2 regions of the Pseudomonas sp. FME51 genome follow, and region 2 is predicted to be linked to the other one. Evidence: predicted binding sites of a transcription regulator. Region 2 holds the regulator's gene; the other holds the start of a gene.
What was found. Region 2 encodes sigma-54, which starts transcription at its own class of promoters, with help from an activator protein. Its sites were predicted from a motif close to ANTGGCATNNANNTTGCTNT; they were not measured.
Positions count from the first base shown of each region.

Region 1: INT39_RS05490 (pilin) is a predicted target of sigma-54. The motif match lies at 1,452-1,471, and genes of this name have one in related genera.

Region 1 is NZ_JABUYN010000002.1:229,079-233,487, reverse strand. Features, by position in the region: gene INT39_RS05490 (pilin) at 722-1,222, opposite strand; gene INT39_RS05485 (hypothetical protein) at 1,491-1,832, shown strand; gene INT39_RS05480 (hypothetical protein) at 1,864-1,983, shown strand; gene INT39_RS05475 (sn-glycerol-3-phosphate transporter) at 2,018-2,572, opposite strand; gene INT39_RS05470 (flavin prenyltransferase UbiX) at 2,572-3,177, opposite strand; gene mpl (UDP-N-acetylmuramate:L-alanyl-gamma-D-glutamyl-meso-diaminopimelate ligase) at 3,170-4,409, opposite strand, start outside.
Region 2 is NZ_JABUYN010000014.1:75,682-80,090, forward strand. Features, by position in the region: gene rapZ (RNase adapter RapZ) at 1-413, opposite strand, end outside; gene ptsN (PTS IIA-like nitrogen regulatory protein PtsN) at 419-874, opposite strand; gene hpf (ribosome hibernation-promoting factor, HPF/YfiA family) at 891-1,199, opposite strand; gene INT39_RS19460 (RNA polymerase factor sigma-54) at 1,313-2,815, opposite strand; gene lptB (LPS export ABC transporter ATP-binding protein) at 2,910-3,635, opposite strand; gene lptA (lipopolysaccharide transport periplasmic protein LptA) at 3,622-4,158, opposite strand; gene lptC (LPS export ABC transporter periplasmic protein LptC) at 4,145-4,409, opposite strand, start outside.

The DNA of each region.
Region 1 (4,409 bases), on a different contig from region 2:
AGCTGACACCTGGTTAAGCGTTGGTGAACAGCATCGTGAATTCTTTCGTGTTGGCAATGAAGGGGTATCCACTCCGCAGGTTTCTCTTATAGCCCGGGTTGTCCAAGAGCCGTTACCCGGAGAAACAGGAGAATATAAGAGGGACAAACTATCCAATACAGAGCTGGAAAATCTTTTAAAACTCGCCGTCCAGCTCTATGACAAGGAAACCCAGAGAAGCGAATTTTGGCAGCGAGTGTGGCTGCCAGCCTTGATAGCAGCGACTTCAACTGGGGTGGCAATTATAAATATGATTGTGAGCTTCGCGTGATAGCTCATAGAGGGGTTAAACTTTAATCTGGCCGAAATCAGTCACTTTATTATTAAATCAACAAACCCCGGCGAACCGGGGTTTGTTGTTAGCGCCAGGAATAACCGGGCAGATTGGAATTAAACTTTCATCTAACCCAATTAGTCGACTATGAGTTAACGGCAGCTCGCGGAAAGGTATTTAAACTCGATACCTGTGGCAGAACCCGTCTCACACTTCCATGCTTTAATTGGAGTCAAACCTGTACTGACATACCCAGCAGCCGCCATAGCGGTAGCACCCGCTGCATCGCTATAAGGAACCAGCTGCGGCCGTCAATGTACCTGACCCCTTTATGGCCCGAGGTGATAAATCGAAGGCATAAAAAACCCCCATACGGGGGGCTTTTTTTATACGAGGAAGCAATTAAGGTTAAATTGCGTCGCAAGTAGCAGGACGAACACCATCAGGAAGGTCAGAAGTGCACACCCATTGACCAGTCGAAACGGTATAGGTAAAGATTACCTCTTGACCAGATACCCTGTCGTTAACCCCGGTAGTTGCAAACGTGGCAGTCAGCGCACAGGACTCAGTCCCTTCTACTGATGGAGTGATTGATGCCACATATTTACCAGACAGAGTATAGCCACTGTCTTCATGAAGAGCGCCTGCTGGTTTGCCGGGGGTGCCGGGGGTGCCAGCAACTGCATCTACCGCATCGTCATCACTGCAAGCATGCGCTAGGCCTGAAGTACCGGAAATATCAATAATTGGAGTTTTCAGGCCGCCGAGTAGGTTTACAGCTTCTGCGGCCTGGGCGCGGGCCGTATAGTCTTGATACGCAGGCAATGCGATAGCCGCCAAAATACCAATGATCGCAACCACGATCATCAGTTCAATAAGAGTAAAACCTTTCTGCATTTGAGCTTTCATTTCTCAACTCCATTTGTATGTGAGATAGCCATTGGGCTGAAAGGACCATTGCAGCTTCCATTCCAGGCTTTTATTTAAAAGGCCCGGCAGTGCTACGGGCCGCGGTGGGCGGTAGTTTGCGGGTCATGGGGGCTTGCGCTGCTGGCAATAGTGTTTACTATTCCAAATCCCGGAAGGCGTTAGGCGCCCACCTGGCACAGCTGGAACTGTGCCAGCCGCTCAGCTTGGCACAGCAGATGCCATGCCAAAGTTCACTCAAGGACATAATGTGAAAGCAATCAGCCTGGACTCCGCCATCATCGTTACCGAAATCAGCAAGCGTACGCTTTGGCGTCGATTGACCGATGGCCAGATCACCCGCCTGGAGAATGACGAGCGCGGCCGGGCGATGTTGGCTTTCGATGATCTGATACCGATGCTGTGCGTTTCAGTCGAGCCCGTGGATTACGATCTGTTTATTGATGCAGATGCGGGTGATGTCGAGGCGCAAAATGATCTGGCGCTATTGTTTCTTGGGGCAGACAAGCCCGAGATCGCTCTGTATTGGCTGCAGTCAGCTGTCACGGCTCAGCAGTCAGTAGTCAGTAGTCAGCGTGGATGCAATACATAACCTTGCCCAGCTTTATATCAAGGGAATTGGTGTGCCGAAGGATGAAAATACCGCTTTGATGTGGCTGGCCAAGGCGGCAGCGCATGGGCATGTGATTGCCAAGCAGCAGATGGCGGCGTTGATGCAGCGCGCGGTGAAAACGGAAAACTGAGGCTCGCGAGCGGGTGCACTCGCTGCGGCGGTAGTTAGAACTTAATACCGACGTTAACCATCGTCGCTGCGGCGCCTAGCAGCACCAGGTCAACACCGACCGGTCCACAACTGGCGCCAACAGAAGGAATGACCACCGGCGCGATGCCAAAGTGGTTTAACGGGATTTTATCGCGGTACTCACCCTTATACCCATGCATCAAACCCGCGGTGAGCTTGGCATTGAAGGGCGTACCCGAAAAATCGAAACGTTTCCCGCCATAGGCATAATAAGAGCGTCCGCCGAAGGAATGGCGGAAAGTCGCCGCACCCCATAGGTAGCTGTTCTCGCGGTGACGCTCAATGCCGATCAAATCCTGATGGTTATTATGATCCGGCTGGGGACTGAAGTGAGTGGTCCAGACACTGCCCTGCACATACCAATAGGGCTCAGCAGGAACGGGCGCGACTAACTCGCCGAGTAATTCTTTAGTCTCGTCCAGCAGATCCACTTTGCCTGCTGCTTCGGCGTTGCTGTGCAGGCAAATGAAGGCTCCGCCCAACAGCAGTGTCGTCGCCCGTCGAATGCCCGGATAACTACGCTGCCCCATTACTCGCCCCACCGTGGCAGCATGCTTTGCTCGATGCCCAGCTGGTTGAGAATCCGCGCCACGACAAAATCCACCAGGTCATAGATGGATTGAGGCTTGTGATAGAAGCCGGGGCTGGCGGGGAGGATTACGGCTCCCATCTGGCTGAGCTTGAGCATATTTTCCAGGTGGATGGTGGAATAGGGGCTTTCTCTCGGCACCAGGATGAGTTGCCGACGCTCCTTGAGTGCCACGTCAGCGGCGCGTTCGATCAGGTTGTTGCTGGCGCCGCTGGCGATGGCTGACAAAGTGCCGGTGCTGCACGGGCAGACGACCATGGCTGAGGGCGCGCCAGAGCCGGAGGCGACCGGGGCCATCCAATCCTGTTTACCGTAGACGCGAATCTGCCCTGGTCTGGCATTGTATTGTTCGGTAAGAAACTGCTCCAGCGCCTGGGGCTTGGGTGGCAACTGCATGTCGGTCTCGGTGGCCACGACCAGCTGGGCAGCCTGCGAGATGAGAAACAGCACCTGCACCTCGGCCTGGACCAGACACTCCAACAGGCGCAGCGCATATTGCGCGCCGGATGCACCGGTTACTGCCAGTGTCACTCTCCGCTCAGCCATGCTTGATCTCCAGCGCTTGCTTCATGCGTTGATGGATGCCGCCAAAGCCGCCGTTACTCATGATCACGATGCGTGTACCGGGCGCGGCGCGGGCCACCACCTGATCAATGATGGCATCGATATCGGTCATGACCTGTGCCGGAACCGGGCTTTGTTCGACCACGCCGTCCAGCGACCAGTCCAGGCCTGCCGGCTGATACCAGACAACCTCGCTGGCGTCTTTCACACTGGCCGGCAAAGCGGCCATGTGGCTGCCCAAACGCATGGTGTTGGAGCGTGGCTCGATCACGGCAACAAGCTGCTCGCCACCAATCTGTGCGCGCAATCCGGCGAGGGTGGTTGCTATGGCGGTGGGATGGTGGGCGAAGTCGTCGTACAAGGTGATGCCGTTGATCTCGGCCAGTTTCTCCATGCGCCGCTTGGGGCTGGCAAAGCCAGCGAGCGCGGCGATGCCTTGTTGTGGTGTAACGCCGACATGCCGCGCTGCCGCCAGGGCAGTCAGTGCATTGGCTACGCTGTGCGCGCCCGTCTGCTGCCATTCGGCAACGCCCTGCAATACGCCATCGAGCCAGACTTCAAAGCGCGAGCCGTCGGCTGCCAGCAATCTGGCCTGCCAGTTGCCGTCCTCTCCGGTCGTCTGGCAAGGCGTCCAGCAGCCCATGTCGACTACCCGTTGCAACGCCTGCTCCTGTTGCGGATAGATGATCAATCCACTGGAGGGAATGGTGCGCACCAGATGGTGAAACTGCCGTTCAATGGCGGGCAGGTCGGGGAATATGTCGGCGTGATCAAATTCGAGATTGTTCAGAATGGCAGTGCGCGGGCGGTAATGGACGAACTTCGAGCGCTTATCGAAGAAGGCACTGTCGTATTCGTCTGCCTCCACTACAAAGAATGGCGTGTCGCCCAGACGGGCGGAAATGCCAAAGTTCTGCGGAACTCCGCCAATCAGAAATCCGGGCGCCATGCCGGCATCTTCGAGAATCCAGGCCAGCAGGCTGGAGGTGGTGGTCTTGCCGTGGGTTCCGGCGACTGCCAGCACCCAGCGGTCCTGCAGCACATAGCGAGCCAGCCATTCGGGGCCGGAGGCGTAGGGAATACCCTTGTCCAGCACGTACTCCACTGCCGGGTTACCACGCGACAGGGCATTGCCGATGACCACCATGTCCGGTGCAGGGTCCAGATGCGCGGCGTCATATCCTTCCATCAACTGAATGCCCTGGGCTTCCAGC
Region 2 (4,409 bases):
ATCTTCAGGCTGGCCAGATCGATGATGGGTTCGAGCAGCTTCAATTCAGTAGCAATTGCCTCGCCGAGCGAGAGGTTGCCATCGGTCAGCGGGTGCTTGCGGCGGGTTTCCGAAAAACGCTTGATCAGTACCTCGTCGGTGGCGGCGAGGAACAGCACGTCGCAATGGATGCCCGCATCACGGACCTGCTTGAGCAGTTCCGGGAAGCGTTGAAGATCGCTGGGCAGATTGCGCGCATCGATACTGATGGCGACTTTAGGCAGACTCAAATCGGTGTTGTTGGCCTGTCGGGCCAGTTCCGGCAGCAGGCCTGCCGGCAAGTTGTCGATGCAGTAGAAGCCACTGTCTTCCAGAAGATGCAGAGCGGTACTTTTGCCGGATCCGGAACGTCCGCTGACTACAACCAAACGCATTACTATCAGTCTCCGCTGTTGCCAACCATGACCCGATACAGGCTTTCTGCATCCGGCGCCTGTCGCAGGGCCTCACGCAGGTCTTCCTGATCAAGTTTTTCGGCCAGCATCTTGAGTATCTGCAAATGCTGCTCGGTAGCCTCGTGGGGTACCAGCAGTACGAAAATCAGATCAACGGGCTCGCCATCGAGGGAATCGAAATCGATTTTGCTGTTGAGCTGCAACAGCGCGCCAATGGCTTCCGTGCATTGCTCCAAACGGCAATGGGGGATGGCAATGCCATTACCAAAACCGGTCGAACCGAGCTTTTCTCGGGCGATCAGGCTTTCGTAAATGGCGTCAGAATCCAGTTCGGTGTGCTGGGCGATCATCTTGCCGATCATCTCCAGCACACGTTTTTTTGAGCCCCCCTGCACACCGGCGAAGGTGAGCTGGGGGGTGAGTATGTGTTCTATTTGCATGGGTCTCTTTCAAGTCCTACCGGGCATTGACGCCCTGTTGGCGGCCAATATATTTTTCCTTGTGCTTGATCAGCTGGCGATCCAGGCGGTCGGCCAGCAGGTCAATGGCGGCATACATATCGGTATGTTCCGCTTCGGCAACCAGGTCGTTGCCGGCGATGTGCAGGGTACCTTCGGCCTTCTGCTTGAGCTTGTCTACCTCCAGAGTGATCTGGACGCTGATGATCTTGTCGAAGTGCCTTTCGAGGCGGGCGAGCTTTTCGGTTACGTAATCACGCAGAGCATCGGTGATATCGAGTTGAAGACCCGTGATGTTCATTTGCATAATACTTCTCCTGACTGGCTTTATGAACCGGGGCCCCGTTTCTGGTTACCCCAATGGTGCCACTTCTCGTTTTCGTATTCCTTGACTCTAGTCGAGTCTGCCTGTGCACAGGCTTAAACCAGGCGTTTTCTTTCGCTGGATGGCGCTATATTGAGCGACTCGCGGTATTTGGCGATGGTCCGGCGCGCTACGTGGATGCCTTGTTCTTCCAGTAGACCAGCGATTTTGCTGTCGCTCAATGGTTTCTTCGGATTTTCCGCCGCCACCAGCTTTCTGATTAGAGCGCGAATGGCGGTGGAGGAGAATTCTCCGCCTTCAGCCGTGCTGACATGGCTGGAGAAAAAGTATTTGAGCTCGAAGATGCCGCGTGGTGTATGCATGTATTTCTGTGTGGTCACCCGCGAAATGGTCGACTCATGCATGCCTACAGCCTCGGCGATGGCATGCAGTACCAGCGGTTTCATGGCCTCTTCGCCGTGCTCCAGAAAGCCGCGCTGATGCTCGACAATCTGGCTGGCAACCTTCATCAGGGTCTCATTGCGGCTCTGCAGGCTCTTGATGAACCAGCGCGCTTCCTGCAGATGGTTGCGCAGGTAGGTGTTGTCGCTGCTGCTGTCCGCCCGTTTGACCATGGACGCATACTGGCTGTTGACCCGCACCTTGGGTGCGGCTTCCTGGTTCAGCTCGACGATCCAGCGGTTCTCGTCGCGGCGCACGATGACGTCAGGTATCACATACTCTGCCTCGCCAGAGGCGATCTCGCCGCCGGGGCGCGGGTTCAGGGTCTGAATCAGCGCCACTACATCGCGCAACTGATCTTCCTTCAACCGCGAGCGGCGCATCAGCTGGGTGAAGTCGCGGCTGCCGAGCAGCTCCAGGTGATCACGGACGATCTGCTTGGCCTGTTCCAGCAGGGGCGTGGAGACGGGCAGCTGCTGCAGTTGCAGGCGTAGACATTCGCTCAGATCTCGGGCGCCGACGCCGGTCGGCTCGAACTGCTGAATCCGGTGCAGTACCATTTCGATCTCATCGAGTTCTACCTCGAGATCGGGGTCGAGCGAGGCAAGGATGTCTTCCAGCGACTCTTCCAGATAACCATCGGCAGTGATCCCGTCGATCAGCGCAATGGCAATCTGATGGTCGGTATCCGACAGGGGCAGCAGGTTGAGCTGCCATTCCAGATGGCTCTGCAGCGTTTCGCCAGTGCCGGTACGCGAGGTGAAGTCCCAATCCTCATCATCGGAGCTGGGCAGGGAGCTGGCGGAGGTCTGGTAGATATCTTCCCACTGGGTATCGACCGGCAGATCGTTGGGGATCTGCTCGTTCCAATTGCCTTCTTCTTCGCTGTGGCTGTGCTGGTCTATTGCGTCGAGGGCGACGGGTTCGGGCAATGCAGTGGCGGAAGGATCATCGTCACTGCCGGGGGTATCGGCGGTGCTGGGGCTGAAATCATCATCGCTGTCATCGGCCATTTCCAGCATGGGATTGGCTTCCAGTGCTTCCTGCACCTCCTGCTGGAGATCAAGACTGGACAGTTGAAGCAGTCGGATGGCCTGCTGCAGCTGTGGAGTCATGGTCAGCTGCTGCCCCATCTTGAGGACGAGCGTTGGTTTCATAGTGTTGCGGTTTACCTTATGCCTTTTTCAAGCCATTGATGGTTAAAACAAAATCATGGCTATTCGCCCTAGCATGCCTCAATCCGTCGAGTTATTACAAACGGAAGGCGTGGCCCAGATACACGTCTCGCACCAGCTGGTTGGCAAGGACTTCCTCGGCACCGCCTTCGGCAATAATGTGTCCGTCGTTGACGATGTATGCCTTGTCGCAGATATCCAGGGTCTCGCGGACGTTGTGGTCGGTGATGAGTACGCCGATGCCTTTGTCCTTGAGGTGCTGGATGATCTGCTTGATGTCATTCACCGAGATCGGATCAACTCCCGCGAAGGGTTCATCCAGCAGAATGAACTGCGGGTCGGTGGCCAGTGCCCGGGCAATCTCCGCACGTCGACGTTCGCCGCCTGACAGGCTCATGCCGAGGCTGTCACGCAGGTGATGGATATGAAATTCCCGCAGCAGCGAGTCGAGCTTGCCTTCGCGGCCCTTGCGGTTCAGGTCCTTGCGCGTCTCGAGAATCGCCATGATGTTGTCGGCGACGCTGAGCTTGCGGAAGATCGAGGCTTCCTGGGGCAGGTAGCCGATACCCTGGCGCGCCCGGCCATGCATGGGCAAGCGGGTAACGTCCTGCTCGTTGATCAATATACTGCCCTGATCAGCTTTGACCAGCCCGACGATCATGTAGAAACAGGTGGTCTTGCCGGCGCCGTTGGGACCGAGCAGGCCGACGATTTCGCCGCTGTTGATCGACAGCGATACGTCCTCTACGACCCGGCGTGATTTATAGGCCTTGGCCAGGTGGCGGGCTTCAAGTTTCGTCATTGGTGACCGGCTCAGTGCGCTTGCGTGGCTGGATGATGATTTCGATGCGTTCTGCAGAGTCGCTGTCCTGCGCATCAGACCTGCCGGCGTCCACTACCTGGCGCTGGATGTCGTAACTGATGCGCTGGCCCTGGAAGGTATTACCAGCCTGTTCGAGGAAAGCCTCCTCAATCAACACCACGCGGTCGGCGGCAGCATGATATTCAATGGTCAGGGCTCGCGAGTCCACCGGGCTGCCGTCCGCCTCGGGGGTCTGCTTGTAGGTGGCCGGGGAACCAACGGAAACCAGTTTGCTCACCTCGCCGTTGGCATCGGCGGTCAAGGTTACGCGACTGCCGGTCAGGCGCATGCTGCCCTGGGTGATGATGACATTGCCGGTATACACGGCAGTGTTGCGACGATCGTCCAGCGTGGCGGCATTGGCCTGGATGCGGATCGGTTGATCGGCGTCGTCAGGCAGCGCCAGGGCCGGCGTGGCAGCGCCCGCCAGCAGGGCAAGGCATAGAGTTCTAAAGAGCGTCATGTTCGCCTCTTACATTGGACAGCAGTTTGATGCTGCCATCGTTGAAATTCGCTTCCATGCCGGTAGCTGTGGTCACGCCATTGAGAGCTTCGATTCTGACGCTCCGGTCCGTCTCGGCAAAATTGCGCTCGGGGAAAATCGTCAGTTCCGGCGTCGACAGACGGCGCGCCGACTGTCCCGCCAGTTGCTGTTCAATCACTACATTCTGACTGAGAACCACCTGATCGCCACCCGCGCTCACTTCACCGTAG